4 regions of the Streptomyces sp. NBC_00005 genome follow, and region 2 is predicted to be linked to each of the others. Evidence: riboswitches for the same ligand, from Rfam matches in the RefSeq annotation. Region 2 holds a riboswitch; each other region holds the start of a gene.
The links. A riboswitch is a leader RNA that binds a small molecule or an ion and turns the genes downstream of it on or off. The one in region 2 is predicted to bind cobalamin.
Positions count from the first base shown of each region.

Region 1: linked by a shared signal. The riboswitch ahead of OG303_RS37995 (cobalamin biosynthesis protein) and the one ahead of OG303_RS45730 (CbtB-domain containing protein) in region 2 are both predicted to bind cobalamin.
Region 3: linked by a shared signal. The riboswitch ahead of OG303_RS07470 (ABC transporter substrate-binding protein) and the one ahead of OG303_RS45730 (CbtB-domain containing protein) in region 2 are both predicted to bind cobalamin.
Region 4: linked by a shared signal. The riboswitch ahead of OG303_RS24570 (HoxN/HupN/NixA family nickel/cobalt transporter) and the one ahead of OG303_RS45730 (CbtB-domain containing protein) in region 2 are both predicted to bind cobalamin.

Region 1 is NZ_CP108316.1:8,316,464-8,324,104, forward strand. Features, by position in the region: gene cobN (cobaltochelatase subunit CobN) at 1-461, opposite strand, end outside; gene OG303_RS37990 (cobyric acid synthase) at 458-1,993, opposite strand; gene OG303_RS37995 (cobalamin biosynthesis protein) at 1,990-2,973, opposite strand; cobalamin riboswitch at 3,073-3,215, opposite strand; gene OG303_RS38000 (hypothetical protein) at 3,359-3,580, opposite strand; gene OG303_RS38005 (anion permease) at 3,616-4,863, opposite strand; gene OG303_RS38010 (lysozyme) at 5,018-5,767, opposite strand; gene OG303_RS38015 (class II aldolase/adducin family protein) at 5,964-6,695, shown strand; gene OG303_RS38020 (alpha/beta hydrolase family protein) at 6,809-7,641, shown strand, end outside.
Region 2 is NZ_CP108316.1:10,006,620-10,014,260, reverse strand. Features, by position in the region: gene OG303_RS45750 (tetratricopeptide repeat protein) at 1-1,809, opposite strand, end outside; gene OG303_RS45745 (oxygenase MpaB family protein) at 1,872-2,669, opposite strand; gene OG303_RS45740 (acyl-CoA dehydrogenase family protein) at 2,739-3,917, opposite strand; gene OG303_RS45735 (CbtA family protein) at 4,080-4,844, opposite strand; gene OG303_RS45730 (CbtB-domain containing protein) at 4,870-5,091, opposite strand; cobalamin riboswitch at 5,127-5,280, opposite strand; gene OG303_RS45725 (histidine phosphatase family protein) at 5,376-5,951, shown strand; gene OG303_RS45720 (ferredoxin) at 6,000-6,371, opposite strand; gene OG303_RS45715 (TetR/AcrR family transcriptional regulator) at 6,855-7,463, opposite strand; gene OG303_RS45710 (discoidin domain-containing protein) at 7,491-7,641, opposite strand, start outside.
Region 3 is NZ_CP108316.1:1,521,927-1,529,567, reverse strand. Features, by position in the region: gene OG303_RS07480 (esterase/lipase family protein) at 1-646, opposite strand, end outside; partial or broken gene OG303_RS07475 (allantoin permease) at 1,535-1,846, opposite strand; cobalamin riboswitch at 2,037-2,251, shown strand; gene OG303_RS07470 (ABC transporter substrate-binding protein) at 2,306-3,352, shown strand; gene OG303_RS07465 (FecCD family ABC transporter permease) at 3,349-4,362, shown strand; gene OG303_RS07460 (ABC transporter ATP-binding protein) at 4,359-5,180, shown strand; gene OG303_RS07455 (Zn-ribbon domain-containing OB-fold protein) at 5,389-5,742, shown strand; gene OG303_RS07450 (CaiB/BaiF CoA transferase family protein) at 5,805-7,067, shown strand; gene OG303_RS07445 (acyl-CoA dehydrogenase family protein) at 7,127-7,641, shown strand, end outside.
Region 4 is NZ_CP108316.1:5,346,287-5,353,927, reverse strand. Features, by position in the region: gene OG303_RS24575 (nucleoside hydrolase) at 1-87, shown strand, start outside; gene OG303_RS24570 (HoxN/HupN/NixA family nickel/cobalt transporter) at 124-1,221, opposite strand; cobalamin riboswitch at 1,249-1,455, opposite strand; gene OG303_RS24565 (ArsR/SmtB family transcription factor) at 1,536-1,895, shown strand; gene OG303_RS24560 (LAETG motif-containing sortase-dependent surface protein) at 1,991-2,914, opposite strand; gene OG303_RS24555 (DUF4142 domain-containing protein) at 3,191-3,928, opposite strand; gene OG303_RS24550 (DUF6445 family protein) at 4,228-4,920, shown strand; gene OG303_RS24545 (hypothetical protein) at 4,978-5,439, opposite strand; gene OG303_RS24540 (DUF6479 family protein) at 5,436-5,804, opposite strand; gene OG303_RS24535 (luciferase family protein) at 6,015-6,413, shown strand; gene OG303_RS24530 (Ig-like domain repeat protein) at 6,681-7,641, shown strand, end outside.

The DNA of each region.
Region 1 (7,641 bases), 1.7 Mb from region 2:
GTCGGCCGCCCGTCCACGAACGCACGCTCGCCGTGGACGCCGTACTCGGGCATCTTCTGCGGCTCGACGAACCCCTCGCCGGTCAGCAGCACGGTGTCGGAGAGGAACCGGGCGAGCTCGGTGAGGTTGGCGGGCCCGCCCTCGACGAGGTACCTGAGTGCCTCGGCCACGACACCGGCGGGCACGGACGACTCGGCCATCAACTCCGCGTCGGGGACGGTCTCTCCACCCAGCAGCACGGTCGGGACGCCGGACGCCTTCAGCGCGGCGAGCCCGTCCTCCCAGGCCCGCTTTCCGCCCAGCAGCCGTACGACAGCGATGTCGGCGCCGTTCACGAGACCGGGCAGCTCCTGAGCCACATCGACCCGGGTGGGATTGCCGATCCGGTAGTCGGCACCGGACGCGGCCCGGGCCGCCAACAGATCCGTGTCGGCGGTCGACAACAACAACACTGTGCTCATGCGGGCGCTCCCGGTGGAATGAAAGGCAGTCCTTGCGGCGCGCCGGACTCGATGAGCCGCCACAGCGCGTCCGTGTCCGCGTGCTGTTCGATCAGGTCGCCGAGCCGGTCGAGCTGCTCCTCGCGCAGCGCGGCGAACGAGGTGTCGGGGGACGGCACGAAACGACGGCCCGCGGCGGCCGCCACCTCGCGCAAGAAGGCCCGCCGGAACCCGTCCGACTCCAGCGAACCGTGCCAGTGCGTGCCCCAGGTCTGACCGACCCGGCAGCCGTCCAGGCTGTGTCCTTCGCCATCGGAGATGAACGCTTCTCCGCCTGCGATCTCGGCGACCCCGTGATGGATCTCGTACCCCTCGACCGGCTCGCCGAGGGCTTCGCCGACCGGCCGGGTGAGGGTCTTCTCGCGCGCGAACCGCACGCGGACGGGCAGCACTCCGAGCCCTTCGACGTGTCCGCGCCGGCTCTCGACCTCGTCCTCGATGTGCTCGCCGAGGATCTGGAAGCCGCCGCAGATGCCGAGGACGGGCCTTTGCTCGAAGGCCCTTCGGACCAGGGCGTCCGCAAGTCCCCGCTCCCGCAGCCACTCCAGGGCCCGCACGGTCCCGCGGGTCCCGGGAACGACGACGAGGTCGGCGTCGGAGAGCTCCTCCGGCCGGTCCACGAACCGCACCACGACACCCGGTTCGGCGGCCAGCGCGTCCACGTCCGTGAAGTTGGACATGAGGGGAATCGCGCAGACGGCGACGCGCAGGACGTCCTCGCCGACGGGCGGGGCGGTGTTCGACTCGCGCACCGTCCCCCGCAGCGAGACCCTCAGTCCGTCCTCCTCGTCGATGCCGAGGCCGTGCTGGAAGGGCAGGACGCCGTACGTCCGCCGCCCGGTGAGCCCGTGCAGCATGTCGAGCCCGGGCTCCAGGAGGCCGACGTCCCCGCGGAACTTGTTGACGAGGAACCCGGCGACGAGCTCCTGGTCCTCGGGCGAGAGGAGCGCGACCGTCCCGAAGAAGGAGGCGAAGACACCGCCGCGGTCGATGTCGCCGACGACGAGCACGGGAAGCCGCGCGTTCCGGGCGACCCCCATGTTCACGATGTCCGTCCGCCGCAGGTTGATCTCGGCGGGAGAGCCCGCCCCCTCACAGATCACCGCGTCATACGTGCCCCGCAACTCGGCGAGGCAGTCGAGAACGGTCCCGAGAAGCTGCTGCTGGCGCCCCCCGTGATACCCGCGCGCACTCAGCTCCCCAACGGGCTTGCCCATGAGCACGACCTGACTGCTCTGGTCGCCACCGGGCTTGAGCAGCACGGGATTCATGAGCGCGGTCGGCTCGACCCGGCACGCCTGCGCCTGCATGGCCTGAGCCCGCCCGATCTCGGCGCCCTCGCGCGTCACGAACGAGTTGAGGGACATGTTCTGCGCCTTGAACGGTGCGACCTTGACGCCCTGCCGTACGAGCCAACGGCAGATCCCGGCGGTGACGACACTCTTACCGGCGTCCGAGGTGGTGCCGGCGACGAGGAGCCCCCCGCCGCTCATGACGCACGTCCCGACAGCTGCAATTTCTGGGGGCGAGGGCGCCTTGCGACCCGTCCCCGCAGCACCGCACCCGCCGCACTGACCCCCAACGCCAGCCACCCGACGCGCTGCGACAACCGCACAGCCCGCTCGATGTCCCCCACGTCCACGGACCGTCCCTCCCCGTTCAGCACAGGACGATGCTCGACCCGCCCCCCGTACGCCAACGTCCCGCCCAGCCGCACCCCGAGCGCCCCGGCGAACGACGCCTCCACGGGCCCGGCATTGGGACTCGGATGCTTCGCCGCATCGGCACGCCAGGCTCTTACGGCCCCCCGGCGGTCACCCCCGGCAACGGCGGCCAGGACGGCGGTCACTCGCGCCCCCGGCCACCCCGCCACGTCGTCCAGCCGCGCGGAAGCCCAGCCGTAGCGCCGGTACTTGGGCGACTTGTGTCCGACCATGGCGTCGAGGGTGTTGACGGCCCGGAAGCCGAGCAGCCCCGGCACCCCGCCGACGGCCCCCCACACCAGCGCCCCCACCACCGCGTCGGAGGTGTTCTCGGCGACGGACTCGACGACGGCCCGGGCGATCCCGTCGGCGTCGAGCGCCTGCGGATCCCGTCCGCACAAGTGCGGCAGCCTGGCCCGGGCGGCCTCGACGTCGCCCGCTTCGAGGGCGCGCCCGATGCCCCGGGCCTCGCGCGCGAGCGAAGTCCCGCCGACGACGGCCCAGGTGGCGGCGGCGGTCACCGCGACGGAGGCGGCACGGGAGGGACGTACGGCCGAAGTGGCGACGGCTCCGAGCGCGACGGCTCCACCGGCGCACACGAGGGTGTGCAGCGTTCCCCACCCGCGGTGGTCCCGCCACAGCACCCGTTCCACGGCACCGGCGGCCCGCCCGAACGCGGCGACCGGATGCCCCCGGCGCGGATCGCCGAGGAGGAGGTCGCCGAGGAGGCCGGCGGCGGCGCCGTACGCGAAGACGCGATCGGCACGCATCGGCTCAGCCGGCCGAAGGGTCGGGCAAAGGTCGGGCGGTGACGCTCAACAGGCAGCCGCGCATGGCGATTTGTCCTCACTCAGGGTGTCCACGCCCTGGTTCGACGAGACCGGCGGTGAGAGTTCCTGGCTCCCGGGACTTCCTACCCCGGTGACAGTGGCGGGACCGCGCCGGACTTGCACCGGCTTCCTCTCTTGCCGCCGTACATGGCCCCGGCAGTCCACCACGGGGTTGGAAGGGCCGTCAACTTGCCGTTGACCTGCGACGGGAGAGTGTGCTGAGACCCACACAAGGGTGGTCGACGGGGTCACAAGTACGGGCACAAGAACGTGGGGTGCGGGACGGAGATCCGTCCCGCACCCCACGGGTGTTCAGGGTGATGCCTCAGACGACGATCAGCGAGATCCCGTACGCCACCGCCGCCGCGCACGCCGCGAAGCACACGTACGCGCCGGTGACCGCGGCCGTGGCCGAGCCGCCCTGAGCGGTCGCCCGCTCGCGGCGCGACAGGCCCATGATGCCGAGGGTGAACAGGGTCACGAGTCCCACGGTGACCGCGAGGCTGACGCCGAAGACGGAGCCCAGGGTTGCCCAGTCGATCTTCATGCTGCTTCTCTTCCTTTGTACCGGGTGGGCGGGGCTCAGACGGCCGCGGCCGGCGGGGTGGCCGGGTCGGGGGTGGCGGTCGTGGCCGGGGCGGGGATGGTGGCCGTCAGGTCCTCGGTCACCGTGCCCGCCGGGGGCGGGGTCACGGCGGCGATGGCCGTGGTCACCACGCCGGCCGGCTCCTCGGCCTCGTTGACGTTCGACGCGTCGACGACCTCGCGCCGGGAGATCTTCCAGATGGCCGCGCTGGAGGTGATCAGGAAGACGGCGACGACGGCCGTGCCCCAGTCGCCGAGATCCGTGACCGACTCGGCGAGCGCGCCCACCAGGGCCGCGGCCGGCAGCGTCAGGCACCAGGCCACGAGCATGCGGGTCGCCGTCGACCAGCGGACCACGCCGCCCTTGCGGCCCAGGCCCGCGCCCATCACCGAGCCGGAGACCGAGTGGGTGGTGGAGAGGGAGAAGCCGAGGTGCGAGGAGGCCAGGATGACCGTGGCCGCGCTGGTCTGGGCGGCGAAGCCCTGCTGCGGCTGGAGCTCGGTCAGGCCCTTGCCCATGGTGCGGATGATGCGCCAGCCGCCGAGGTAGGTGCCGAGCGCGATGGCGAGGCCCGCGGAGAGGATGACCCAGGTGGGCGGGTCCGAGTCGGGGGCGACGACACCGCCGGCGACCAGGGCGAGGGTGATGACGCCCATCGTCTTCTGCGCGTCGTTGGTGCCGTGGGCCAGCGAGACCAGGCCCGCGGAGGCGATCTGTCCGGCGCGGTAGCCCTTCTCGGCGGCCTTGCCGTCGGCCTTCTTGCCGAGGGTGTACGACAGCCGGGTCGCGAGCATCGCCGCGACACCCGCCACGATCGGGGCGGCGATCGCCGGGATGAGCACCTTGGTGACGAGCACGTCGCCGTGCACGGCGCCCATGCCGGCCGAGGCGATGGTGGCGCCGATCAGACCGCCCATCAGGGCGTGCGAGGAGCTGGAGGGGAGTCCGACCAGCCAGGTCACCAGGTTCCAGAGGATCGCGCCGACCAGCGCCGCGAAGATGACCTCGGGACGTATGCCGGTCTCGTCGACGAGACCCTTGGAGATCGTGTTGGCGACCTCCACGGAGAGGAAGGCGCCAACAAGGTTCAGCACGGCGGACATGGCCACCGCGACCTTGGGCTTGAGTGCGCCGGTCGAGATGGTGGTGGCCATCGCGTTGGCGGTGTCGTGGAAACCGTTCGTGAAATCAAACGCGAGTGCGGTTACGACCACAATCGCGAGGATCAGCGAGAAGTTTTCCATTTACCCAGGCAATCGTTCGAAGTCATCGGTCGGTTGACCGTAGGAAACCTGAGTGAACGGAAGATGAACTGAGGAGGTCTGTGGAGTGACCGGGTAAGGGGGGTCGCCGCTCCGCCCGGTCCCGGCGACCCCCTGGGCCCTCGGCGCCCCTTGGCTAGTAGCCCCGGGCGAACTTCTTCAGCTGGGCCTGGGACCCGTTGAAGAGATTCTGATCACCCGGCAGACCGCCGCTGTTGTCGTACTGCCAGAAGGTCCAGAACGACCATCCGGCCGGCAGTGATCCCGCGTCCGCCGAGTTGTGGCGGGCGATCCACAGTGCGTGGTTCGAGGCGAGCGCGCGGCTGCTGCCGGTGCACGTGTTCCACCAGTGGGCGGTCGTGTAGATCACCGGGCGGCGGCCGGTGAGCCGCTTCACCTCGTTGCTGAACGACTTGATCCAGTTGACCATGCCGCTCTTGCTGAGCCCGTAGCACTTGTGCTTCGAGTCGTACGGGTTGTACTCGATGTCGAGCGCGGGCGGCAGAGTCCAGCCGTCCGCGCTCCACCTGCCGCCGTTGCGTACGAAGTACGCCGCCTGCGTCGTGCCCGACGTCTTGTTCGGCAGCGCGAAGTGGTACGCCCCGCGGATGATGCCGGCGCTGCGGGCGCCGTTGTACTGCTGGCCGAAGTACGGGTTGCGGTAGTTGGTGGACTCGGTCGCCTTGACGTAGACGAACTTGGCGCCCTTGGCCTTCGCCTTGGACCAGTTGACGTTCTTCTGGTGCGAAGAGACGTCGTGCCCCTTCGGCGGGCTCGCCGCCGACGCCGGAAGATCGGCGAGAGCGGTTCCCCCAACGGTGAGCGCCGTCACACAGACCGCGATGACGCGGGTGCGGCGGCGGAACGGTTTGCGATCACGGGCCATATTTCCCCCCGGAATGGCGACGTGCACGACAAATCAAGCGGAGATTACTGGACGGTCGTTGAACCCTCGTCGATCCCAGGCCAAGCGCGGGAGGAGAGGGGTATGTGCCGATAAGGGGTCTTTCGGAAGCGTGGCTTCCGCCCTAAAGTGCCCCCGCCCGGCGGCGGGTTGGGCACGTGCCTGGGAGGATCGCGGCATGGCTGAGCAGTCGCGGGAACAGCGGGGCGAGCGGGATGCGCGGGAGGGCGCACAGGATGTGCCGGAGGGGTGGGGGAGGAGTGCGGGCGCCGAGGAGGCGCGCGCCTGGGAGGCCCTCGTCGGGGCGGCCCGCCGCACGGTCTCGGACGGTCTCGTCGTCGGCACCTCCGGCAATGTCTCGGTGCGCGTCGGGGACACCGTGCTGGTCACGCCGTCGGGTGTGCCCTACGACCGGCTCACGCCCGCGGACGTGACCGGCGTCGACCTCGACGGCCGGCAGGTGCTCGGCGCCCTGGCCCCGACCAGCGAGCTGCCCATGCACCTCGCCGTCTACCGCACCACCGACGCCCGCGCCGTCGTCCACACGCACGCCGTGCACGCGACGGCCGTCTCGACGCTCGTCCCGGAGCTCCCGGCGATCCACTACATGACCGGCGCCCTCGGCGGCCCCGTCCGAGTTGCCCCCTATGCGACATATGGCACCGATGAGTTGGCCGAGAACATCCTCCACGCCCTCGCCGACCGCACCGCCTGCCTCCTCCAGAACCACGGCACGATCACCTACGGCACCACCCTCGACCAGGCCTACGACCGCACGGCCCAGCTGGAATGGATGTGCCGGCTGTGGCTGACGGCGTCCTCGGTGCCGGGCATGTCACCCGCGTTGCTGTCCCGGGAGCAGGTGGCGGAGGCGGGGGAGAAGCTGCGGGGGTACGGGCAGCGCGGGTGAGCCCGCGCGGTGCTCGCCGGCGGGTGGACACAGCACGCCGCCGCCGACAGCCCGCATCACCCCGACCCTTCCTCCCGCTGGCCGCCGACCGGGTCCGCCAGGACACTGGACGGGTGCGCACAGTCAAAGCGACGGCCGCGGCCGTCACCGTAGCCCTGGCGGCCGGCGCGGCAAGCGTGGCCGCCGGCCGGTTCGCGAGCGACGCGGCGCTCAAGGCGCCGCCGGGCAGGCCGCTGCCCACCGAACCCCGGCTCACCGTGCACGCCACGGCCGCCGGCCAGATCGCGCTCACCCGCGACCTCGCGGCCCTGCGCCCCGGCATCTACGGCCTGTCCGGCAACGGCAACCACGCGGTCGTCGGCCCCGTCCTCGACACGGCCACGCACTCCGCCGACAGCGTCGTCCGCCGTCTGGAGCGCGTCACGCACGGCACCCTGGAGCCCGGCGACAAGGTGTGGCTGACCCCGAACGTGCACATCGGCAATCCCAGCGCCGCCCTCGGCCTCGACCACGCCGACGTCGACATCCCGGGCGAACTCGGCTCCCTGCCCGCCTGGTTCGTGCCCAACGTGCGGGACACCTGGGTGATCACGGTGCACGGCCTGGGCGGCACCCGCGAACACCCCATGAACGTCATGGAGTTCCTGCACCGCCAGCGCTTCCCGGTGCTCGACCTCGCCTACCGCGGCGACCTCGGCGCACCCCGCTCCCCGGACGGGCTGAACCATCTGGGCGAGACGGAGTGGCGCGACGTGGACGCGGCGATCCGCTACGCCCAGCGCTACGGCGCCAAGCACGTCGTCCTGTACGGCTGGTCCACCGGTGCCACCATGGCGCTGCGCGCCGCCGCGCACTCCGGGCTGCGCGACAGCATCTCGGGGCTGATCCTGGACTCCCCGGTCCTCAGCTGGTCGACGACGCTGCGCGCCCTCGCCTCGGCCCGCCG
Region 2 (7,641 bases):
GGTGAGCGCCTCCGCGCTGCGGCCGAGACGGCCCAGGCTGATGCCGACCTCATAGCGGGCGGCGAGGGTGTCGGCGTGGTCGGGGCCGAGGGCCTGCGCGCGGGCCTCGGCGACCTCGTGGTAAGTCTGCAGGGCCTCGGGCCAGCGGCCCAACTGGCCGAGCGCGTAAGCGACTTCGTAACGGGTGACCAGGGTGTCCGGGTGCTCGGGGCCCAGCACGCGGGCGCGGGCGGCGGCCACGTCGTGGGCCATGCGGTACGAGTCCTCCAGGCGGCCGAGCCTGCTGAGGTTGAAGGCGAGGTTGTGGCGGCAGCGCAGGGTGTCGGGGTGATCGGCGCCCATGCCGCGCTCCCGGGCCACAAGCACCGAGGTGTACACCTGGTGGGCGTCGAAATGGCGGCCCAACTGGCCCAGCACGTACGCCATTTCCTGACGGGCGGCGAGCGTGTCGGGGTGGTCGGCGCCCAGCGCGCGGGTCCGGGAGGCGGCCACGTGCTTGTACTCCTGCAGCGCGTCGGCGGCACGGCCGGTGCGGCTGAGGGTGAAGGCGATCTCGTAGCGGCTGGCGAGGGTGTCGGGATGGTCGGGGCCGAGCAGGTGGGCGCGCTCGGCGGCGACCGCGCGGTGCACCTCGCCGGCCTCCGCCCAGCGACCCAGCCGCCCCAGGCTGAGCCCGGCGTTGTGCCGCCCGGCCAGAGCGGTGATCGCCTCCGGGGAGGGGGCGGACGGCTGGTCCGGCACGGGATCCTCCGCCCGGCCGCCCGCGGGTCGCGGGATCCACTCGCCGGTGAGGCCCGCCCCGGCGTCCGGCGGTGTGGTGCTCAGGCCGGCGCCGGTGGCCTTGTGGCCGGTGGTCATGCCGCGGGTCCAGGAGGGCAGGCGCGCCTCGCGCGAGGGGGCCGGGTCCGCCGGGCGGAGCGTCGGTTGCGGAGTCACCACCGTCGGCACGTACGTCGGCGTCGTGCGCCCCATGCTGATCCTGCGGCCCAACTCCCGTGCGTCGTTGGGGCGTTGCTCGGGCTCTTTGGCCAGCAGGTCCAGGATGATCTTCTCGAGGTACTCGGGCAGTTCCGCCCGCCGGCTGCGCGGTGGGCTGGGCGGGGTGTCGCGGTGGCCGACGAGGATCGCCCAGGCGTCGTCCAGGTCGAACGGGGGCGCCCCGGTGGCGATCTCGTACAGGACGCAGCCCAGCGAGTACAGGTCGCTGCGCTGGTCGACCTCGGAGCCGCCTATCTGCTCCGGCGACATGTAGTGCGGGGTGCCCATGGCGATGCCGGTGCCGGTCAGCCGGGAGGTGAAGCCGATGTCGGCGCCGAGGCGGGCGATGCCGAAGTCGCAGATCTTCACCGTGCCGTCGGTCAGCCGCATGATGTTCGCGGGCTTCAGGTCGCGGTGCACGATGCCCTGCTGGTGGGTGTACGCGAGGGCCGAGGAGACCTGGTCGGCGATCTCCACGACGTCGCCGACCGGCAGCGGGTGGTGCTTGTTGTCCTCCAGGAGCTGGGAGAGGTTGCGTCCCTCCAAAAGCTCCATGACCAGGTAGAGGATGCCGTCCGCCTCGCCGAAGTCGTGGACGACGGTCACCCCGCGGTGCTGGAGGGCGGCGGCCACGCGGGCCTCGCGGCGAAAGCGCTCTCTCAGGACCCGGGTGAAGGAATGGTCGTGGTGCGGGCCGAGGGGCTTGAGGCACTTCACGGCGACGTGACGGCCGAGCGACTCGTCGCGGGCACGCCACACCTCGCCCATGCCGCCCCGCCCGATCAGGTCGAGGAGCCGGTACCGGCCCTGGATCAGCCTGCTGTCCCCCATCTGCTGCGATCGCCCCCGTAAGTGTTCGCCCCGCCCACCCCTGGCTCGTCCAGTATGGCGACCTATCGTCCGACTTTGTACGGCGCCGGGCGGGAGCCGGGGCCGAGCCGTGACATGGCGCGGAGGATGTGCTTGGGCGGGAGTTGCCAGCGCACCCGTGCGGGAACGCAGCGCAACAGGTTGCCCATGGCACGCAGTTGCAGGGTGACGGTCTCGGGTTTCGGGGCGGGCCTGCCGTACAACTCGTGGGCGTACGGCGGCAGGGCGGCGTACGCCAGGTGTGCCACGCGCCGCCACAGCAGCTCGCGCGCCGGGACGAGGAGGGGGTGCGTCGGCGGGCGGAGCAGGAAGTCGTCCACTTCGCGTGCCTCGGGTCCGGCGGCGAGTTCGGGCCGCACCTTCTCGAAGTAGGCGTCCATCTCCACCTGGTTCGCGGGTACGGCGTCGGGGTCGAGGCCCACCAGGCGGGCGCTGACGCGGTGTTCGCCGATGTAGCGGTCGGCCTGCGCGTCGGTGAGACGGAAGCCGGAGCGGCGGGCGACCTGCAGGTAGGAGTCGATCTCGGCGCAGTGCACCCACAGCAGCAGTTCCGGTTCGTCGACGCCGTACCGCTCCCCCGTGTCCGGGTCGGTCGCCGACAGCATGGTGTGGATCTTCCGGACGCGGACGCCGGCCCGCTCGGCGGCCTCGCTGGTGCCGTAGCTGGTGGTGCCGACGAAGTTGGCGGTGCGCATCAGCCGGCCCCAGGCGTCGCGCCGGAAGTCGGAGTTCTGCATGACGCCGCGTACCGCGCGCGGGTGCAGTGCCTGGAGGTAGAGCGCGCGGACACCGGCGACCCACATCATCGGGTCGCCGTGCATCTGCCAGGTCACCGAGGACGGTCCGAACAGCCCGGGGTCACCTGCCTGGAAGTCCGCCACCACTGCAGGTTAACGCCGTACCCGAGGCATCCCCAGGCCGATCCAGGAAATGATCTCCCGCTGGATCTCGTTGTTGCCGCCGCCGAAGGTGAAGATCACGGCGGAGCGGTAGCCGCGTTCCAGTTCGCCGTGGAGGACCGCGCCCGCCGAGCCCTCCTTGAGGATGCCCGCCGCGCCGACGATCTCCATGAGCCAGGCGTAGGCGTCCCGGCGGGCCTCGGAGCCGTAGACCTTGACCGCGGAAGCGTCCTGCGGGGTGAGGGTGCCGTCCTCGACGGCGTGCACCATCTGCCAGTTGAGGAGCTTGAGCGCATCGAGTTTCGTGTGGGTCTGAGCGAGGCGGCGGCGCACCCAGGGCAGGTCGACGACGCGGCGGCCGTCGGCGAGCTTGGTCTCCATCGCCCAGCGCTGCACGTCCTGCAGGGCGCGGATGGCCATGGTGCCGTGGGCGGCGAGGGTGACGCGTTCGTGGTTGAGCTGGTTGGTGATCAGCCGCCAGCCCTGGTTCTCGGCGCCGACGCGGCGGGAGACGGGGACGCGGATGTTCTCGTAGTAGCTGGCGGTGGTGTCGTGCGAGGCGAGGGTGTTGATGAGGGTGCAGGAGTAGCCGGGGTCGGTGGTCGGCACGAGCAGCATGGTGATGCCCTTGTGCGGCGGGGCCTCGGGGTCGGTGCGGGTGGCCAGCCAGACCCAGTCCGCGGTGTCGCCGTTGGTCGTCCAGATCTTCTGTCCGTTGACGACGTACTCGTCGCCCTCCCGTACGGCGCGCGTCTTGAGGGCGGCGAGGTCGGTGCCCGCGTCGGGCTCGCTGTAGCCGATCGCGAAGTCGATCTCGCCGGCGAGGATCTTCGGCAGGAAGTACGCCTTCTGCTCGTCGGTGCCGAAGTGCATGATCGTCGGCCCGACCGTGTTCAGCGCCATCAGCGGCAGCGGTACGCCGGCCTGGGCGGCCTCGTCGAAGAAGATGAACTGCTCCATCGCACTCAGCCCGCGCCCGCCGTACTCCTTCGGCCAGCCCACGCCGAGCCAGCCGTCCGTCCCCAGGCGCCGGATGGTTTCACGGTAGAAGCGCTTCTGGGCGGCGGGGTCGCCGTGCCGGGCGTAGGCGTTGTCCGGCACCAACTCGGCGAAGTACGAGCGCAGTTCGGTGCGCAGCCGCTGCTGCTCGGGTGTGTATTCGAGGTGCACGGCGCCTCCAGGCTCCCAGGACCGGTCCTGACGACGCACACCGTAGAACGTGTTTCAGAAATTGGGAATGGCGAGGCATGCGGAAAGGGCCCCCGGTCGTCCGGGGGCCCTTTCCGGTGGAAGCCGGCACAAGCCGGTGGACGTGCTCGGTGGTGGAAGTGCTCAGTGTGCGACGGGAGTTGCCCGGGCGTCGGCCGATGCCACGGCCGCAGCGGCCGTTTTCGGAGCCAGCAGCCGTTCCGCGAGCACCCCGAAGACCAGCCCGAAGGAGGTCCACAGGGTCAGCTGGACGGCCAGGGCCGCCAGGCGGAACTGCCAGAGCAGGGAGGCGGAGAAGTCCTTGGGGACCTCGTTGACGGCCGGCAGGAAGACGTACGCGAGTCCGACCGCGAGGACGAAGAACGCGCCCGCGGCGAGCGTCGCGTTCCAGTTCCCGAGGCGGGGCGCGAGGCGCTTGCCCAGGATCACGGTGGCGACGGCGAGCAGCACGCTCAGGACCACCATCAGGAAGTACAGGGTGGTGCGCTTGCCGATGGTGTCGGGGTCACCGACGGACGGCGGGTTGGCGGGGTACTTCAGGAACGGCACGAGGTACACGGTGATCAGGCCGGCGGCCGCGAGGAGCAGCGCACTGGCGCGCGGTCCGAAGCGGCCGATGCGGCCGAGCGCGAAGCAGTACGCGAGGGCGGCGATGCCGCCGAACGCGATGCCGTAGACCAGGACACCGGTGGACAGGCCCGCGGTGGACTGCATCGTGCGGCTGACGGCTTCGACGCCGTGTTCGTGCGAGTGCGCCTCTTCGTAGGCGATGGCCGCGTCCACGCGCGGTTCACCGAGGAAGTAGGCGACGACGAGGGCGAGCAGGCCCGCGGTCAGTCCCGCGAGCATGCCGCGCACCAGAAGGTTGCGAACGGTTGCCGAGTTCATGGGCTCGTAGGTTTCCTCGCCGCCGTCAGTGGCAGGGGAAGCCGAGCAGGTGGCGGGCATCGTGCACCCACTCGTGCACGTTCTCTCCGCTCGTCACGGAGGTGGCGCCCTGCTCGGCGCCGACGAAGTAGAGCAGGACCAGCATCAGGATGCCGAAGAAGACCGCCCAGGGAGCGATCGCTCCGATCGGCAGCTTCGTGGGTACGGCTGTGGGTGTGGTGGTCGGCTGGGCGACAGACTGCGCCATGGCAGGCCCTCCTGGGGAACTCGCGTCCCGTCTCGGTGGTGCACAGGACGACGGGCGGGTCTGACTCGCCCGGCACACACCCAGGGTGCGTGCCCGGCATACAGTGGCGCGACCGTGCCGGAATTCCACCGGCTTCCGCTGTGCCGTCGTCAATATCGACGAGAAGGTACCGCGAAGCAGAGGTGGGGCCAAGAGCGCACGGGACGGCGGTGAGCGCCCCTGCGGAGCCGATTTCGCCGTCAGGGCAAGGGATCCGGAGGGAAGTTGAGCGCGGAAGTGGACGCATGACGAGCCGAGTGATCTTGATCTCACCCGCGATCACGGCGGCCCTGCGCGAGGCGCGCTTCGACGACGGCTGCCCCCTCGACGACTCCGGGCTGAGGCAGGCGCGGGCGGCCGCCGGCACGCTGCCGGCGGCGGATCGGGCCTGGGTCTCCCCCACCGTGCGCTGCCGCGAGACGGCCGACGCGCTCGGCATCGACGCCGTGGACGCAGCGGAGTTGGCGGGGCTGGACGCGGGCCGCTGGCGTGGGGCGACGCTGGCGGAGGTGAGCGAGCAGGAGCCGGAGGCGCTGGCCCGCTGGCTGTCGGACCCCGGGGCCGCATCGCACGGCGGGGAGTCGGTGCGGGCGCTGTGCGGCAGGGTGGCGACCTGGCTGGAGACGGCCGCGCGGGCGCCGGGCCGGTGCGTCGCCGTGGTCGAGCCCGAGATCGTACGGGCGGCCGTGGTGCAGGCTCTCGGGGCTCCGGAGTCGGCGTTCTGGCGCACCGACGTCCCGCCGCTGGCGGCCGTCGAGCTCAGCGGCAGGTCCGGGCGCTGGAACGTACGGCTCGGGCGGCCGCTCGGCGCCACCGACTGAGCGTCGGTCCGGTACGGCGGGACACGGACCCTCGCCCGGCCGCGTGCGTCAGTTCAGAGTGGCGAGGAAGTCCGTGCACGCCTGTGCGCACACCCGGCCGGCCTTGGCGCCGTCCTCGGCACCGGACTGCCGGTCGAAGACGTGCGCACACTCCAGACAGACGGTGCGGCACCACTCCACCTGGATGCGGATGCCGGCCTCGTCCAGTCGATTCTGCTCGGACAGCACACGACAGGTGGCGTCGCACACCTCCGCGCACATGATGCCCTTGCGTCGTACGAGTTCCTGCTCCTGCGTCCCGTCCGGATCCACGAGACTCGCGCGCAGGGCACACGCGCGTGCGCACTCGGTACACGCCTGCGCGCAGGCGAAGCGGTCTTCCAGGAACCGGAAGAGCTCCTGCTGGGTCGTCGAAGTCACACCGGGCGGGTAGCCGGTGCCGATCGTGTCAAACACCGGGAATCGCGGCATGCCCCGCCCACGCCGAGGCGAGTCGGTTCCTGCGGGGTCCCACGGGTACTCGCGCCCATGAATACCGCATGGATGGACATCGTCGCAGGTCGCAGCGCTCTCGGGATCTGCCTCGCCGTGGCGGGCGCGGCGGTCGTGGCGCTGTTGATCGGCGCCTGGGTGTGCCCTACGCGACGGTCGCCGGAAGGGCGGATCCGGGCGCTCGGGGCCGAGTGCGTGAGGGCGGCAGCCCGCTGCCCGACTGACGCGAGCGGGTCGAAGACGTGGCTAGGGCCCTTCTGATGGATCTCCGTGGAAGAAGGAGCGGCGTTCGGTGCGTGCGATCGGCGTGCGGCGTGGAGGGTCATGTGGCGGAGCCACCTGGCCCTCCACGCCGTGCGGTGAGCGTGCGTGCCGGGCGTCGCGACGCCGCGGAGATCCATCAGAAGGGCCCTAGGCCCGGTGAGCGTCGTCGTGGACCAGGCCGGCGATGTGGCTGGTGACCGTGTCGAGGATGTCCGTCCAGGCTGATTCATCACCGAGTACGAGGTAGTTGAGGGTCAGCCCGTCGGTCATGGCGGCGAGGTAGCGGGCCAACACCGTTGCCGGGACGGCGAGTTGAAGGTTCATGTTCCGGCGCAACTGGTCGATGAGTTCGGCATAGGCGGCGCCGTACAGCTCGTACTGCCGTCGGGCCAGGTGCTCGAAACCCGGCTCGCGCAGGGCGTATTGGGTGAGTTCGTAGGTGAGCATGTGCTCGTCGGGGTGGGCGCGGACGTGGTCCCAGTACGCCTGGAAGCCGGCCCGGACGGTCTCCACGAGCGTGGCCCTGGGCCGTAGGGCCTCCTTCACCACCTCCACCGAGTGGTCGGTGAGGGTCGTGATGACGGCCTCGACCAGGGCCTGCTTGGAGTCGAAGCAGTAGTGGAAGACGCTCAGGGACACGCCCGCCTCGGCGGCGATGGACCGGGTCGTCGTCTTGGCGACGCCGTCCCGGGCCATCGCCCTGATCGCCGCTTCCGTCAGCTGTCTGCGCCGCTCGGCCGACGGCAGTCGTGCCATGTGTGTCCTCGGGTGTGGTGACGGATCTCAGGCGCTGTGGACGCCCACTTCGTAGAGCGAGTATCCCCAGTCGGTGCCGCGGTCGAGGCCGTGGACCCGGACATAGCGGGCCGGTGTGCCGGTGAAGCGGGCGGTGTCCAGGCCGCCGTCGCCGGACGTCGTGGACCAGACGGTCTGC
Region 3 (7,641 bases), 8.5 Mb from region 2:
CCGCCACGTCCAGCGCCGCATCGAGAAGGTGGATCGTGCCGCTCGCGGTGGTGCCGTGATTGCTGGGGTTGATACCCACCAGATGGTGCACCTTCGCGGCGCCACCCTCGAAGCGCAGGTACCACTCGGCCATCAGCCCGCCGCCCTGGGAGTGACCCACCAGGTCGACCTTCGCGGCCCCGGTGGCGGCCAGCACCTTGTCGACATAGGTGGCCAACTGCTTGGCCGAGGCGGCAATCGGGCCGGTCGCCTTCATCAGGGCGCGGGGCGCGCTCTCGCCGTAGTTGAGGGCGAAGACGCAGTAGCCGGCCTTCTTCAGCACGGGGGCGAGCCCGCTCCAGTTGTCGAAGGCGTTCTCGAAGGTGCCGTGGACCAGGACCACGGGGTAGGGGTGGGCGGCGGAGGGCTTGCAGGCGAAGTCGTTGGCCCCGGCAGGAGAACGGTCGGGGTTGGTGACGGAGCCGAGCGCGGCCGGGCCCCAACTGAGCGCTCCCAGGCGGCTCAACGGGTTGGCGGGTGGCGCGGGCGAGGCCTCGGCGGCAGCATGTCGCGACGCCGGGGCCGCGGCGGATGCGGAGGGGACGGCGGCGGTCAGGCAGGCTGCCGCGGCCAGGACTGCACCTGCGGCCTTGAGGATTCGGCGCATCACGGTGCGCACCTCCTGGTGACGGGTGGTCGGGGGGCTTTCGAAGTGGCCGCCCCAGCTTCGACAGCCGCCGCGCAGGGCTCGTGCACGGCGCGCCAGGTGCGCCCGTTCGGCGCACGCACGGTCAGCCGGGAGGGCGGCGGCCCACCCGCTGCGGGCGGGGCGGAGTCGTGGGGAGGCGGCCGTGACCAGGAGGGTCGGTCGCACTGAAAGCCCAGGACCCAGGTGTCGTCGGCCAGTTCGATGGGGCCCGGGGGCATGGGACCCAGGGACATGGGGGCGGGTGGAGCGGAGAGGAAGTGGCCGCGCGCCGCGGTGACCTCACCCGCGTACCGTGCGCCGTGGTGCTGAGGTGGGGGGTTGAGCGGCTGGGCGCGCAGTTGGGCGCCAAAGACGGCGAGGTCGACTCCCGTACCGGGGAGGGGAGTTGAGGCCTGCTCGCCGGTTGCGAGGGCGGTGATGCCGGGATGCTCGGTGATGGCGGGCCGGAGCAGGCCGTCGAAGCCGGACAGCGGACGGCGGGCGGGTCACCACCTCAACGGCGGTGGGGAAGGTGGGGCTTCCCCAGAGGAACCCGAGGCCGGGGTGCACGGCTCCGGCGCCGGTGGTTCGTGCCGCCCCTGTACCGGGTCGGCCCGTAGGTAGCTCCCGGCTGCGGGCACCGACGTGCCCAGTCGTACGGCCGCGTCGGCCGTCCCATCCGGACGTGGGGTGCGCGGGCGTCGGTGTCGGAGTGCACCGCTACGGTGCGCAGGCCCAGCGCGGGCGCGGAGCGAATGATCCGGTCCGCGACCCGCAGGGTGTCCGACTCGGACGGCTCCCTGGCGTAGGGATGTGGTCCGGCGGAGCGGGCGGGTGTGTCGCGTGCCCCGCCGCCCGCTCCGTGGGTTATGCCGTCGCCTGCAGCACGTGGTCTCCGACCTTGTCCGTGCTCAGGCAGAGCGAGCAGACCACGGCGCCGTGGGTGGCGCAGGCGGTCAGGTCGGGGCGCCCGTAGGGCTGGTGGCAGACGTGGCAGTCAAGGGTGACCGCGCTCGGGTTGCCCTCGGCGTCGAGCAGGGGATCGTCGATGCCGTCGTCGGTGCGGCGCAGGTAGTACTTGCCCTTGGTGACGATCGCCATCAGCGGGGTGAAGACGAAGGCGATGACGGCCGCGGCGACCGGGGAGTACGGCTGGAGGGTGTCGCCGAGGGTTAGAAACCTCTTGTTTCCGAAGGCCTCGCGCGTGGTGAACGGCTCGTTTCCGAGATCTCACCCGACCTCCGCCCGGCCTCGAACGGCAGGGGAGGGACCGGTCACCCGGTGACCAAGGGCCAGTTGTGCGATCGCGTGGCCGCCCGCACGACTGGCTCGTGCGACTCGACCGCACGACTTGGCCGTACGACGATCTTGATAGTGTCGGGGAGCCAGTCGAGCCACATCCGAGGCCAGGGAATCCGGTGCGAAACCGGAACTGACGCGCAGCGGTGAGGGGGACGGGCGGGGCATGCGACGCCACTGAAAGGAGTCCGTGTCGGCCGGAGGGCCGGGGCGGACGAGCACCGGGAAGGCGCCCCGTCCGGACGAACCCGAGTCCGAAGACCTGCTGGCACCTCCGCGCCCCGTGCGGGGAGGACGTCCGTAGGCCAGGCTCCGCGTACGAGCCCCGACAACCGAGGCATGCCCGTGCTCCGTTCCACCCGCCGTACCGCCGCTTTCCTGCTCGCCCCCGCCCTGCTGCTCACCGCGTGCGGTGGCACGGGCAGCGACGAAACGGACGCGGGGGAGTCCGCAGACTCCGGCTACCCGCGCACGTTCGACAACTGCGGCCACAAGGTCACCCTCAAGTCCGCCCCGAAGCGGGCCGTTTCCCTCAACCAGGGCACGACGGAGATGCTGCTCTCCCTCGGTCTCGCCGACCGCATGGCCGGCACGGCCACCTGGACCGATCCGGTGATGAAGGGCCTGGAGAAGGCCAATTCCACCGTCGCGCGCCTAGCCGACAACAACCCCTCCTTCGAGAAGGTCCTGGACGCCGAACCCGACTTCGTCACCGCGTCGTTCGTCTCCACCCTCGGCAGGGGTGGCGTGGCGACCCGCGAGCAGTTCGAGAAGCTGGGCGTGCCCACGTATGTCTCGCCCTCCGACTGCTCGGCGGGCAAGGACAACGACAGCGGCGGCGACGGCTCCCGCAGCAAGCCCCTCACCCTCGACGCCGTGTACGGCGAAATACGCGACCTGGCCCGCGCGTTCGGGGTCGAGAAGCGCGGGGAGACGCTCGTCGCCGAGCTGAAGGACCGGGTGCGCACCGCCCACGCCGGGCTGGACGCCTCCGACGTCTCCCTCATGTACTGGTTCGCCAACTCCCAGTCGCCCTACCTCGCCGGCTGCTGCGGTGCCCCCGGCGCCATCACCCGTGCCGTCGGAGCGGAGAACGCGTTCTCCGACACCCACGACGAATGGCCCCAGATCAACTGGGAGACCGTCGCGGACCGCGACCCCGACGTCGTCGTTCTCGGCGACCTGACCCGCAGGTCCCAGACCGCGGAGACCGCGAAGGCCAAGATCCGCTTCTTGGAGACCAACGCCGCCACCCGCAACCTGACCGCGGTGAAGAAGAAGCGGTACATCCTGCTGAGCGGGCAGGCGATGAACCCCTCCATCCGTACGGTCGAAGGGATCGAGGAGGTCGCCGCGGGGCTGCGCGACTTCGGGCTCGCCAAGTGAGCGCCCGCACCCTGGTGTTGACCGGCGGCGGACTGGCCGTGCTGATCGCGTCGATCGCCGTCGCCGTGACCATCGGCCCGGCCGACATCTCCACGGCCGACGTGTGGGCGTCGGTCGCCGCCCATCTCGGGCTGGGCGAAAGGACGTTGGCGCCGCTGCGGGACGGCATCGTGTGGGACCTGCGCATGCCGCGCACCCTGCTGGCCGCGGTGTGCGGGGCCGGGCTGGCGCTGTGCGGCGCGATCATGCAGTCCCTGCTGCGCAACCCGCTGGCCGATCCGTTCGTCCTCGGCGTGTCCTCGGGCGCCTCCACCGGCGCGGTCGCCGTGGTCGTGCTCGGGGTGGGCGGGGGAGCGGTGTCCCTGTCCGCGGGCGCGTTCCTCGGTGCGCTGCTGTCCTTCGCACTGGTCCTGGTGCTCAGCCACACCCTCGGCGGCACCACGGACCGGGTCGTGCTGTCGGGGGTGGCGGCCATGCAACTGTTCTCCGCGCTGACCTCGTTCGTCGTGCTGACCTCGGCGGACGCCGAGACCACGCGGGGCGTGCTGTTCTGGCTGCTCGGCTCGCTCAGTGGAGCCGGCTGGGGCGAGGTGGTGCTGAGCGCCGTCGTCCTGGCCGTCGTCCTCGTGGTCTGCCTCGGCCACGCCCCGACCCTGGACGCGTTCGCCTTCGGCGAGGAGGCCGCGGCGAGCCTCGGCGTACGGGTGGCCCGCACCCGGCTGATCCTGCTGTGCGCCACGGCGCTGCTCACCGCGGCGCTCGTCAGCTGCGCCGGGGCGATCGGCTTCGTCGGACTGGTGCTGCCGCACGCCGCCCGCGCCCTCACCGGCCACGGCCACGCGCGGCTGCTGCCCGTCACCGCGCTGAGCGGCGCGGTCTTCCTCGTGTGGGTGGACACCGCCGCCCGCACCGTCATCGACCCCCAGGAGGTCCCGGTGGGCGTGGTGACGTCCCTCATCGGCGTACCGGCGTTCGTGGCCGTGCTCTACCGCACCCGGCGGCGGACGTGAGCCGCCCCGCTCCGGCAGGGCAGCAGCCGCCGTCCGGGCTCCACGCCGACCGTGTCGGTCGCCGCGCCGACGGCCGGCTCATCGTCGACGGCGTCACCCTCGCCCCGCAGCCCGGCGAGACGATCGGCCTGCTCGGCCCCAACGGCTCCGGCAAGTCAACTCTGCTGCGACTGCTCGCCGGTGTCCTCGCGCCCTCCGCCGGGGTCGTCACCCTGGACGGCCGGCCGTTGCCGCAGATCGGCCGCCGCGCCACCGCCCGGCGCGTCGCCACGGTCGAGCAACATGCCGACACCCAGACCGAGTTGACCGTCCGCGACGTCGTGGCCCTGGGCCGTATCCCGCACCGCCGCGCCTGGTCGGCCGCCTCGCCCACCGACACCCGGGCCGTCGCCGCCGCCCTGGAACGCACCGGGCTGACCGACCGGGCCGACCAGACCTGGCACACCCTGTCCGGCGGCGAACGCCAGCGCACCCAGATCGCTCGCGCACTCGCCCAGGAACCCCGCGAACTCCTCCTCGACGAGCCGACCAACCACCTCGACATCCAGCACCAGCTCGAACTCCTCGACCTGATCGCGGCCCTGCCGGTCACCACCGTCATCGCCCTGCACGACCTCAACCTCGCCGCGATGTACTGCGACCGCCTCCTCGTACTCCAGGCCGGTCGCGCCGTCGCGGAGGGCACACCCACCGACGTACTGACCCCGTCCCTCATCGAAGAGGTCTACGGCGTCCACGCCGACGTCAGCCACGAACCGGGCCACCCGGTCATCCGCTACCTGCGCCGTGTCACCGAGCCGTCGAACGGGCCCGCCTGACAGCGGCCGTTGCCTGTCCTCGTGGGTGCTCTGCCGTGAGAGTAATGCCGGCAAACCGGCTCTGACCTCGGTGAACGGAACGCGTTTCGCGCACAAAGATGCGTGGGTTCGTCGTTGACCGGGGACTGGCGGCGGGGCCAGGGTGAAGGAGCCATATCGGATTCCGATCACCCGTTTCCGGTCACCGGACCGAGCGAAGGAGGCCGTGATGCTCCAGACAGACACCGACTGCGGCGAACTGATCTTCCAGCGCTGCCGCTGGTGCGGCACTCCGGCCTACCGCCGTGCGTTCTGCCGCGCCTGCGGGTCCAGGGCCTTCAGCCGGGAACCCAGCGCCGGTACCGGAGTCGTCGTCCGCCGCAACGGTCCCGCCCTGCACAACACGTGGTTCGTCGCGATGGACGAGGGGTTCACCCTGGTCTGCCAGGTCACCAGGACGGCGCCCGTCGTGGTCGCGATCGGGGCACGGGTGAGGGTCGTACGGACCGATGCTCCCCTCGGTGAGGGCCCTCCCGTCGTGGAACTCACGCACCCGGCGCCGCCCGCGGAGCGCTGGTGGTGACGGGAAACGGCTCCGGCGCGGAGCCGGATCCGGGTGGACGGGACGATCAGAGAGGAAAGTGCGTGGGCACCCAGCACAACGCGTCGGACGGATGGGCCGGCGTTCTCGACGCAGCGGGGCGCGGCGCGCTCGAAGGTCTGCGCATCGCCGACTTCTCCCGGGTTCTCGCGGGGCCCTACGCCACCATGCTCCTCGCCGATCTCGGCGCCGACGTGGTGAAGGTGGAGCGGCCGGGCATCGGTGACGAAACCCGGGCCTGGCACCCTCCGGCGGACCACGACGGCACGTCGACGTATTTCCTGAGCGTCAACCGGAACAAGAGGTCTGTCGCTCTGGACCTGACGACCGAGTCGGGCCTCGAGCAGGCCCGTGCCCTGGTCGCCGAGTCCGACGTCCTGGTGGAGAACTTCCGTCCCGGCACGATGGAACGGCTGGGGCTCGGGCACAGCGAACTCCGAGCCCGGCACCCGGAGTTGGTCTACTGCTCGATCAGCGGTTTCGGAGCCGGTGCGGGCGCGGCCATCCCCGGATACGACCTGCTCGTACAGGCCGTCGGCGGTCTGATGAGCGTGACCGGGGACGCGGCCGGTGAGCCGGTGAAGGCGGGCGTGGCGCTGGTCGATGTGATCACCGGCATGCACGCCGCGCTCGGCATCCTCGCCGCCCTCCGCCACCGCGACGCCACCGGAGAGGGCCAGCGGGTGGAGGTGAACCTGCTCGGCTCGCTGCTGTCGGCCATGGTCAACCAGGCCTCGGCGTTCGCCGTCGCCGGTGTGGTGCCCGGCCGGCTGGGCAACGCGCACCCGAGCATCGCCCCGTACGAGACCTTCCCGGCTGCCGATCGTCCGATCGCGATCGCGGTGGGCAACGACCGGCAGTTCGCGGCGCTCGCCGAGGCCGTCGGGGATCCCGGTCTCGCCCTCGACGACCGCTTCCGTACCAATGCCGACCGGGTCGCCCACCGGGCCGAACTGAGGGACATCCTCACCGAACGGCTGGACGTCGCCGACGCGGACCACTGGTCGGCCGTTCTGCTGACCGCGGGTGTGCCCGCCGGACCCGTCAACACCCTCGACGAGGCATTCGACTTCGCCCACAAACTCGGCCTTCCCGGCATCGTCGATATCCCTGCCGAACCCGCAGAACACGCTGAACCCGGCGACGGAGCGGAGGACAGGCCCGCCCGACAGGTCGCGAACCCGATAGCCCTGAGCGGGACGCCCGCGCAGTACCGTCTGCCGCCGCCGCGCCTGGGTCAGCACACGGCGGAAATTCTCAACGTCCTTTCCGACCGGGCCTCCGCGCCCAAGGGACCGGCCACCTGACCGCTCCGCGCGCAGCCACCCACTCCCCAACCCACCACCACAACTCCCAGGAGCTCACCATGAGCGGCGCCAAGCCGATGAAGGACCCCCTCGACCTGCTCGACCTCGCCTCCACGCTCACCGACGAGGAACGCGAGATCCAGGCCACCGTCGCCAAGTTCCTCGCCGACCGGGTGCGCCCGCACATCGGCGAGTGGTTCGAGAACGCCCACTTCGCCCGCGAACTCGCCCCGGAACTGGGCAAGTTGGGCGTGCTCGGCATGCACCTCGAAGGGTACGGCTGTGCCGGCACCAACGCGGTCAGCTACGGCCTGGCCTGTCTGGAGCTGGAGGCGGCCGACTCCGGTTTCCGCAGCTTCGTCTCCGTGCAGGGCTCGTTGTCGATGTTCTCCATCTGGAAGTGGGGTTCGGAGGAGCAGAAGCAGGAGTGGCTGCCCCGGCTCGCCGCCGGTGAGGCGATCGGCTGCTTCGGCCTGACCGAGCCCGACTTCGGCAGCAACCCCTCCGGGATGCGCACCCGGGCCGTCCGCGACGGCGGTGACTGGATCCTCAACGGCTCCAAGATGTGGATCAC
Region 4 (7,641 bases), 4.7 Mb from region 2:
CGTGAACAGGCCCTGGTGGACGTGGGGTTGGCCGTGGACGTGGAGCGTTATGTGAAGCTGTGGCTGACGGCCGTGGAAGGGCCCTAGGGGTTCAGGCGCGTACGCGTCGACGCGTGTCGGCGGCTACTCGGCGGTGGGCTGCACCTGTGCCGCCCACCGCTGTTCCACCCTCGCCACTTTCCAGTACGCCACCGCCGCCACCCACACGACCACGAACAGGCCGACGATGATGTAGCCGACGTTGTCCAGGTCGAGGGCCGCGATCCAGCCGGTGAGCGCGTCGCGCAGGTCGAGCTTGTCGTGCAGGACGCCGACGAGCTCGATCGTGCCGATGAAGAACGCGACGGCGATGGACAGGCCGGTGATGGTGAGGTTGTAGAACACCTTGCGGACCGGGTTCGAAAAGGCCCACTGGTAGGCGAAGTTCATGAACGTGCCGTCGAGCGTGTCGAACAGGCTCATGCCGGCGGCGAAGAGCAGCGGCAGGCAGAGGATCGCGTACCAGGGCAGACCGGCCGCCGCGCCCGAACCGGCCATCACCATCAGCGTGACCTCGGTGGCGGTGTCGAAGCCGAGCCCGAAGAGGAAGCCGAGCGGGAACATCTGCCCCGGCCGGGTGATCGACTTGGTGAGGCGGCCGAGGATGCGGTTCATGAACCCCCGGGAATCCAGGTGCTGTTCGAGTTCCTTCTCGTCGTACGTGCCTGCCCGCATCGCCCGGAACACCTTCAGGATGCCGAGCAGGGCCACGAGGTTGAGGGCGGCGATGAGGTACAGGAACGTGCCCGAGATCGTCGTCCCCAGGAAGCCGAGGACCTGGTGGGTGCGGGAGCTCTCACTCGTGATGCGGCCGGCCAGCTGTGTGCCGCCCGCGATCAGCGCGGCGAGCACGACCACCACGCTGGAGTGCCCCAGCGCGAACCAGAACCCCACCGACACCGGCCGCTTGCCGTCGGCCATCAGCTTGCGGGTGGTGTTGTCGATGGCGGCGATGTGGTCGGCGTCGAACGCGTGCCGCATGCCCAGGGTGTAGGCGGTGATGCCGAGGCCGATGCCGAACGCCTTGGAGCCGACCTCGTAGTGCCCGGGCACGACGAGCAGGAACAGAATGCCGAAGGCGACGACGTGCAGGGCGGCGATCACCGCCATCAGGCCCACCGTCTTCACGGTGTCCTCGCGCCGCCAGCGGAAGGAGGCAGCCTGCGTCTCGGGCAGGGTCATTCGGTCACGCTCCAGCACCTCGTGGATCACTTCGTGAGATGCCGTGGCCGGTCTCCTGGCTGACAGGTCGTACGTCCTTGCAGGCCGTACGGCCGCCACCCGCCTTCCCGGCCGCCTCACGACGCCCAGTGGCTGTCCCTCGCGGGACGTGGGTGACGAACTCCCTGATCACAGTGGCGAGGGCCGCGTCGGCTTGGCACCGACTTCCCGAACACCACGGCCCGCCCACCGTAGGGGCGTTCGCGTTTCCTTGCATAGCTGCGCACCTGCGCAGGTATGGAAGATCACATACGGGCGCCTGCGAGGATGGCCGTATGCATCTCGTCCCGGCCGACCGCGCAGACCGCCGCACCATCGACGGCCACCGGGTGTGCGAGGCCATCGCCGCCATCGGCGACGCCGAGCACGTCCGCACCTGGGCCGACCGCTTCTCCCTGCTCGCCGACCCCAAACGGCTCGCCCTGCTGCTCGCCCTGCACCGCACCGGCCCGCTGGCCGTGTCCGACCTGGCGATCGCGACCGGCATGAACGACCCTGCCGTGTCACAGGCGTTGAGGCTGCTGAGGGCGGCCGGTGTCGTGGCGGGCGAGAAGGAGGGGCGCGTGGTGCGCTATCGGGTCGTCGACGAGGACGTACGACTGCTGCTGAAGAACTGCACTGCCGACGAGGGCTGAGCGGGGACAGGGACCGGGCAGGACGAACGCCCCGGAGCGGGGGTCTCCGGGGCGTTCGTATCGGGGGTGGCTTCAGGGGCGTTGCCGGGGACGGCTCAGGAGCGGGCCGTGCGGCGGCGCTTCGTCACGACGACGATCGCCGCACCGGCGGCCAGCAGTGCCGCGGCGCCACCGGCGATGAGGCCGGAGTCGCTGCCGCCGCCGGTCTCCGCGAGGTCACCGCCGCCGCCGTTCGGCGTGGGCGCGGGCGTCGAGGTCGACTGCGAGGCGGACGGGGTCGGGGTCCCGGTCGACGGGGTGTCCGTCGCGGGCGGAGTCGACTCCTCTGCCGGGGTCGACGGCTGCCCGGACTCCGGGGCGGACGGGGTCGGCGTGGCCGGCGGCTGGGACTCCTCGGCCGTCGTGCAGTCCTTCGTGCCGCCGTTCCAGGACGCGATCAACTTGTCCTTGATGACCGGGTGGTCGGGGCCCTTGGGCAGGTCCCCGTGCTCGAAGCCGTCCTTGGCGTCCAGCTTGCCGTCGAACTTGACGGCCCCGCGGTAGAGGTCGATCTGCGCGAAGCAGCCGGCATCCGGCACCGCGATGTCGAGGGAGTCGGTCCGGCCCTGCTCGACCGTCACCGAGTCGAAGTCGACGAAGACCTGCTCGCCGGAGGTGGCGAAGGACGGGCCGTGCGCGAGGTAGGAGGCCAGCGAGGCCGTGCAGGTCGTCGCGTCACCCGCCGTACGGACCTTGACGTGGATCTTGCCGTCGTCGGTCGGCTTGAGGGTCTGGTCGTCGACCTTGACCGAGTCGTAGAAGTGCGTGCCGTCCAGCGAGAACTGGCAGCGGTCCGACTCCGTCTTGGTGCCGGCCCCCGTGCCCGGCTTGTAGCCGCCGCCGGACTTCCAGCCGTCACCGCCGGGCGTGCCGGTGGCCCAGGCGCCGGAGGCGGCGGCGACGGTGGCGGCGCAGAGGGCGAGCGACGCGACGCCCGTCCCCAGGAGGCGTCGCGCGGTGACACGTCTCGCTATGGACATGCGAATCCCCATCTTGGCGTGTGCAGGCCCCGGCGTCGGCGGCGCAGGGCAGCACGCCGCGCCCGGCCGCACCGGGGGTGAATGGTCTGAGGAACACCGGGCCCATTGGTCACATGCGCCACAGTGCGATCACATCGTGGATCTCCCGGCGGAACGCTGTCAACCTGCGGTAACCCATGGGTAGTTCAATCCGCCATCACAATTTCGCCACATGGGCATCACGAGATGCGCGCACTGATCGGGCCGACGTTCCTCAGCCCACCGCCAGGTCGGCAGTCAGCCCACCGTCGGGGTCGGGCTCGGGCTGGCGTTTCCGCTGGGCGCCTCGCCCGGCAGGACCGGCGGCTGGGTGGTGCTGTCCACCGGCGGGGTGAGCACGACCTCCGGCTGGCCTCCGACCGGGGGCGGCGGGGTCAGGTCCTTGGCGGGCAGCTTCGGCGGGGTCGTCTCCTGGAAGAGGACCTGGTCGAAGTTGACCAGACCGGTCTGCTCCATGACCGTGATGTGGTCCAGGACCGTCGCGTTGGCCTGGTCGGCCAGGGTCCGCACCACGGTGTTCTTGGTCGTCGAGCGGATCTTCGCGATGGTGTTGAAGATCGAACCGTGCGTCACGCGCAGGATGTTGGCGAAGTCCGTGTCGAACTGCTTGCCCTGGTCCGCGGCGAGCTGGTTGACGAAGCCGACCTGCTGGGGGCTGGCCACGTTGGGGATCGTGATGTTGAGCATCGTGCTGATCTTGCGGCAGCTGGCGTCCAGCGCCGCGTGCCCGTCGATGAGGTGCTTGCTCGCGGTGATGACCGCTTTGCTCTGCCCCTTCTTCAGGCCCATCTGGCCGACGGGGTACTCCCACAGCCCTGCCGCGCGCACCTTGACCACGAAGTCGCGGTCCGCCTCGGTCAGCGGGCCCCACTGGGTCTGCGCGATGACACGCGACCCCGAGCTCGACACGGTGTTGACTCCGAGCATCGCGGGATAGGCGAGCGCTGCCAGTGTCAGACTGAGCGCACCGCCCACGAAGAGAGTTCCCGTCGCATTCCGCGAAAAGCGCACCGTGCCTCCTGCCCGGTCGGGGGTCCCGTCAACGATCGACGGGGTCGGACGGAGAGGAGTACGGATCGGGTCCGGCGCCGAACCTTTTGATTTGGTAAAAACCGCGGGGTGTGAGGCAGGTCTCGTCGCGGGCGGCGACGGTTGCGCGGGAGGGGTCGGATCACCCAGGCGGTGACGTAACGGCCTCTCCGCCCGAGGTGGTTGACGGAATGTTGACCATTTCACGGGAGAGACGAGGCGAAGTCCCGACCTAGGTTCGACCCATGCCCCCACAGCCCCCCAGGGGCCCCGCGACCCGCGCGGCCCTTCCCGTCCTCCCCTACCGCAAGCCCACCAAGGGCCGCGACTACTGGGTCCTGGACGACGTCCTGCCCGACGTGGACGCCGTACGGGAGCGCTGTCTCGCCAAGGACGACTGGGTCAAGGGATACCCGTACACCTCCGAGACCTGGCCGGGTCTGCGCACCATGCCGGGCCTCGAACCCGCCGAACTCGCCCGGGTGGAACGGCTGGTGAAGCAGTCGACCGGCGCGAAGGAACTGTGGGTGCAGCAGGCCCCCGGCGGCGGCACCCTCAACCACAACTGCATCCAGGTCGTCGGCGAGGGCGAGAGCGAGCCGCGTCCGCACACCGACTCGCGTGCGCTGTGCCGTTACGCGGCGGTGCTGTACCTCAACCCCCAAGTCCCCAAGGACTGCGGGACTGCCTTCTACCGCCAGTCGCTCTCCGGCGGCCGGCTCGGCGGCAACGTCGTGCAGGCCCCGCACAACAACCTCGTCGAGGCCCTCGGTACGCGGTTCGTGGCGCCGGACGCCTTCGAGGAGGACGTACGCGTCCCGCACAAGTACAACCGGCTGCTCCTCTACAACGCCAACCTCGTGCACAGCGCGACGGGTTACTCCGGCGCGACGCTGGAGGAGAAGCGGATGACGGCGGTCTTCTTCTGGATGGCGTGAGGTCCGGGGACATCAGGTCCTGGCACATGAGGTCCTGGTACGTGAGTACGTGAGGATCTAGTACCGGATCGCCCTCGCCACCTCCGCCTTCACCTCGCCGGCCAGCTTGCGGTTGCTGCGCGCGGTGCCCGTGCCGGACTTGCCGGCCGGGACGTCGGAGACGGTGACGACCACGGCGTCGAGCGTGTTGCCGTCCCAGTCGGTGAAGTCGACCTGGACGGCGAAGGACTTCGTCGACCCGGTGGTGTTGTCCACGGTGACCTCGACGGCGGCACGGCCGCTCTTCGTGTCCGGGGTGCCGACCGTTGCGGCCCCCTTGACGTCGAGACCGTCCTTGATCTCGTCGAGCTGACGCCCCGCCGCGGCTGTCGCCTCGGAGACGGCGGACTGGGCGGCCGACGCGGCCTTGCTGACCGCGGCCGACGGGGTGTCGTCCTCGGAGCAGCCCGCCAGCGGGGCGACGAGAGCCACGGTGAGCGCGGCGCACGCGCCCCAGCACGCAGAGTGACCGGCGGTCACGTGTGTCCTATGCCGCCGCTCCCGAAGGAGCCGCTGGAACCGGGCAGCCAGCGCTTGCGGTGCTGGTCCTTTCCTGTCCTGGTTCCCGATTTGTGGAGCTCGTAGGGCGTGAGCCGCTCCTTGCCCACCGCGTGCGGCACCTCGTCCGCTTCGCGCATCTCACGCATCTCCCGGACGGCACCGCCCTCGGGAAGATGTGGCTGCTCGTCCGGGAGAGGCCGCGGCAGCTCGCGGTCCCGGACCCTCATGCCGAACTGCACGGCCCAGATCAGGGCACCAGCGATGACCAGGCCACCGACAAAGGCGGCAAGCACTTTGAGTCCCTCACTCGACGTGGCCGCTAGTACGAACGTCGCTGTACTCATACCCCGATTATCTCCCAAACGGCGCGATTGGGGAGGTCTGGGAGACCTCGCCCCGATGCAGGGGTGCCGGCGGGGCCGCCTGCGGGGCCGTCTGCGTCACATCGAACGGCGCTGGAACTCGGCGGAGGGACCGCGGTGAGCAACGTCTCCTGCGGGTTACGGATCACACAATCCCTGGTGTCCGCGCGATGAGCACCGCACCATGGGCTCATGACACCGGCCCAGAGAGCCATGAACCAGCTGGCGGCGTGGCCCGACCTCAGTCCGTGCGAGGTCGGCTGCGGCACGGGCCGGGCGCTGCGTTCCACGCGGGACGAGATCGTGCACTTCCACTCCGACCGGGATGTGGACCTGCACCTCACCGCCCGCGCGATCCAGCGGCTCCACTACGACTTCGCGGAGTCGACCGCCATCCGCCTGGTGCCGGGCTCGCGTTGGGTCACCGTCCACCTCGACTGCGACGCCGACGTCGACCTGCTGCTCAGCCTGGTCAGCGTCGCCCTCAAGGCCCACGCCCACCAGGACCGACCCGTGCCCACCGATCCGCCCACGGTCTGCAACTTCCACCGGGTGACGGTGCTTCCACGCGACGAGGCCGACGAGGACTGACGGGGACTGACGGGGACCGGCGAAGACCGACAGGGGCCGGCGAAGACCGACAGGGCCGGCGAAGATCCACCAGAACCAACCGCGGAGGCCTTCACAAAAAGCCCCCACCCTCAAAACCCCCTCCTCAACTGTCACAGGCATGTCATACGCTGCTCCCAGCAGCCGCGCCCCGCGCGTCACCGCAGTCCAGCGGTCATGTCCGGGTGCTGCGCGGCGCACTCAACTCCCCGGTCACACACCGGGTTTCCTTGTGGGGGGAACAACACTGTGCGTACGCGCAGCATCTCGACCGCGACGGCGCTTGCGGTCCTCTTCGGCTCGGCGGCGCTGAGCGTCGTCGCGGCGGGCCCCGCCTCGGCGGCCACGGCCCATGTCACCTCGCCCGGCGGCTTCGTCGCGGACGACGCCCTGAAGCGGGTCTTCGTCGGCGACCAGTCGGCCGGGAAGATCCAGGCCACCGACTACAACGGCTCGCTCGTCGACTCGGTGAGCGCCCTCGGCACGGTCTCCGACCTGGCGCTGTCCGACGACGGCGCCACCCTGTACGCGGCCCTGCCCGACACCCACGAGATCGTGGCCCTCGACGCGGCCACCCTCGACGTGAAGACCCGCTACACCGTGGCCACCGACACCGGCCCGCGCCACGTCGCCGTCAGCAGCGGCAAGGTGTGGTTCACCTACGGCGACCAGTGGGACGGCGACCTGGGCTCGGTCGACCCGTCCGTGGACCCGGCGAGCGGCACCGACCCGGTGACCCTGGCGCAGTTCCCCACCGAGGGCACCTCGGTCGGCCTGTGGGGCCAGGCCCTCCTGGACACCGACCCGCTCCGGCCGGGCGTCCTGGCCATCGGCCAGACCGGCATCTCCACGGACTCGATGGCCGTGGTCGACGTGTCGAGCGGCACGCCCCAGCTCACCGCCTGGTACTTCGGCGACTACACGCTGAACGAGGGCATCGGTGACATCGACCTCGCCGCCGGCGACGACAAGGTGCTGATCAACGGCACGGACCTGGACGCGTACGCGGACGGCAAGTTCAGCAAGGCCGGCGCCTACCCGGCCGGGCAGCTCGCCGACGTCGCGCGCAACGGCCTGGTCGCCCAGGTCGCCGGCACCAAGATCCTGACGTACCGGCCGAACGCCACCAAGGCGCTCCACACCTACGACATGGGCACGCAGCGCACGGCCGGTCTGGTGTGGGCCCCGGACACCTCCAAGGTCTTCGCGC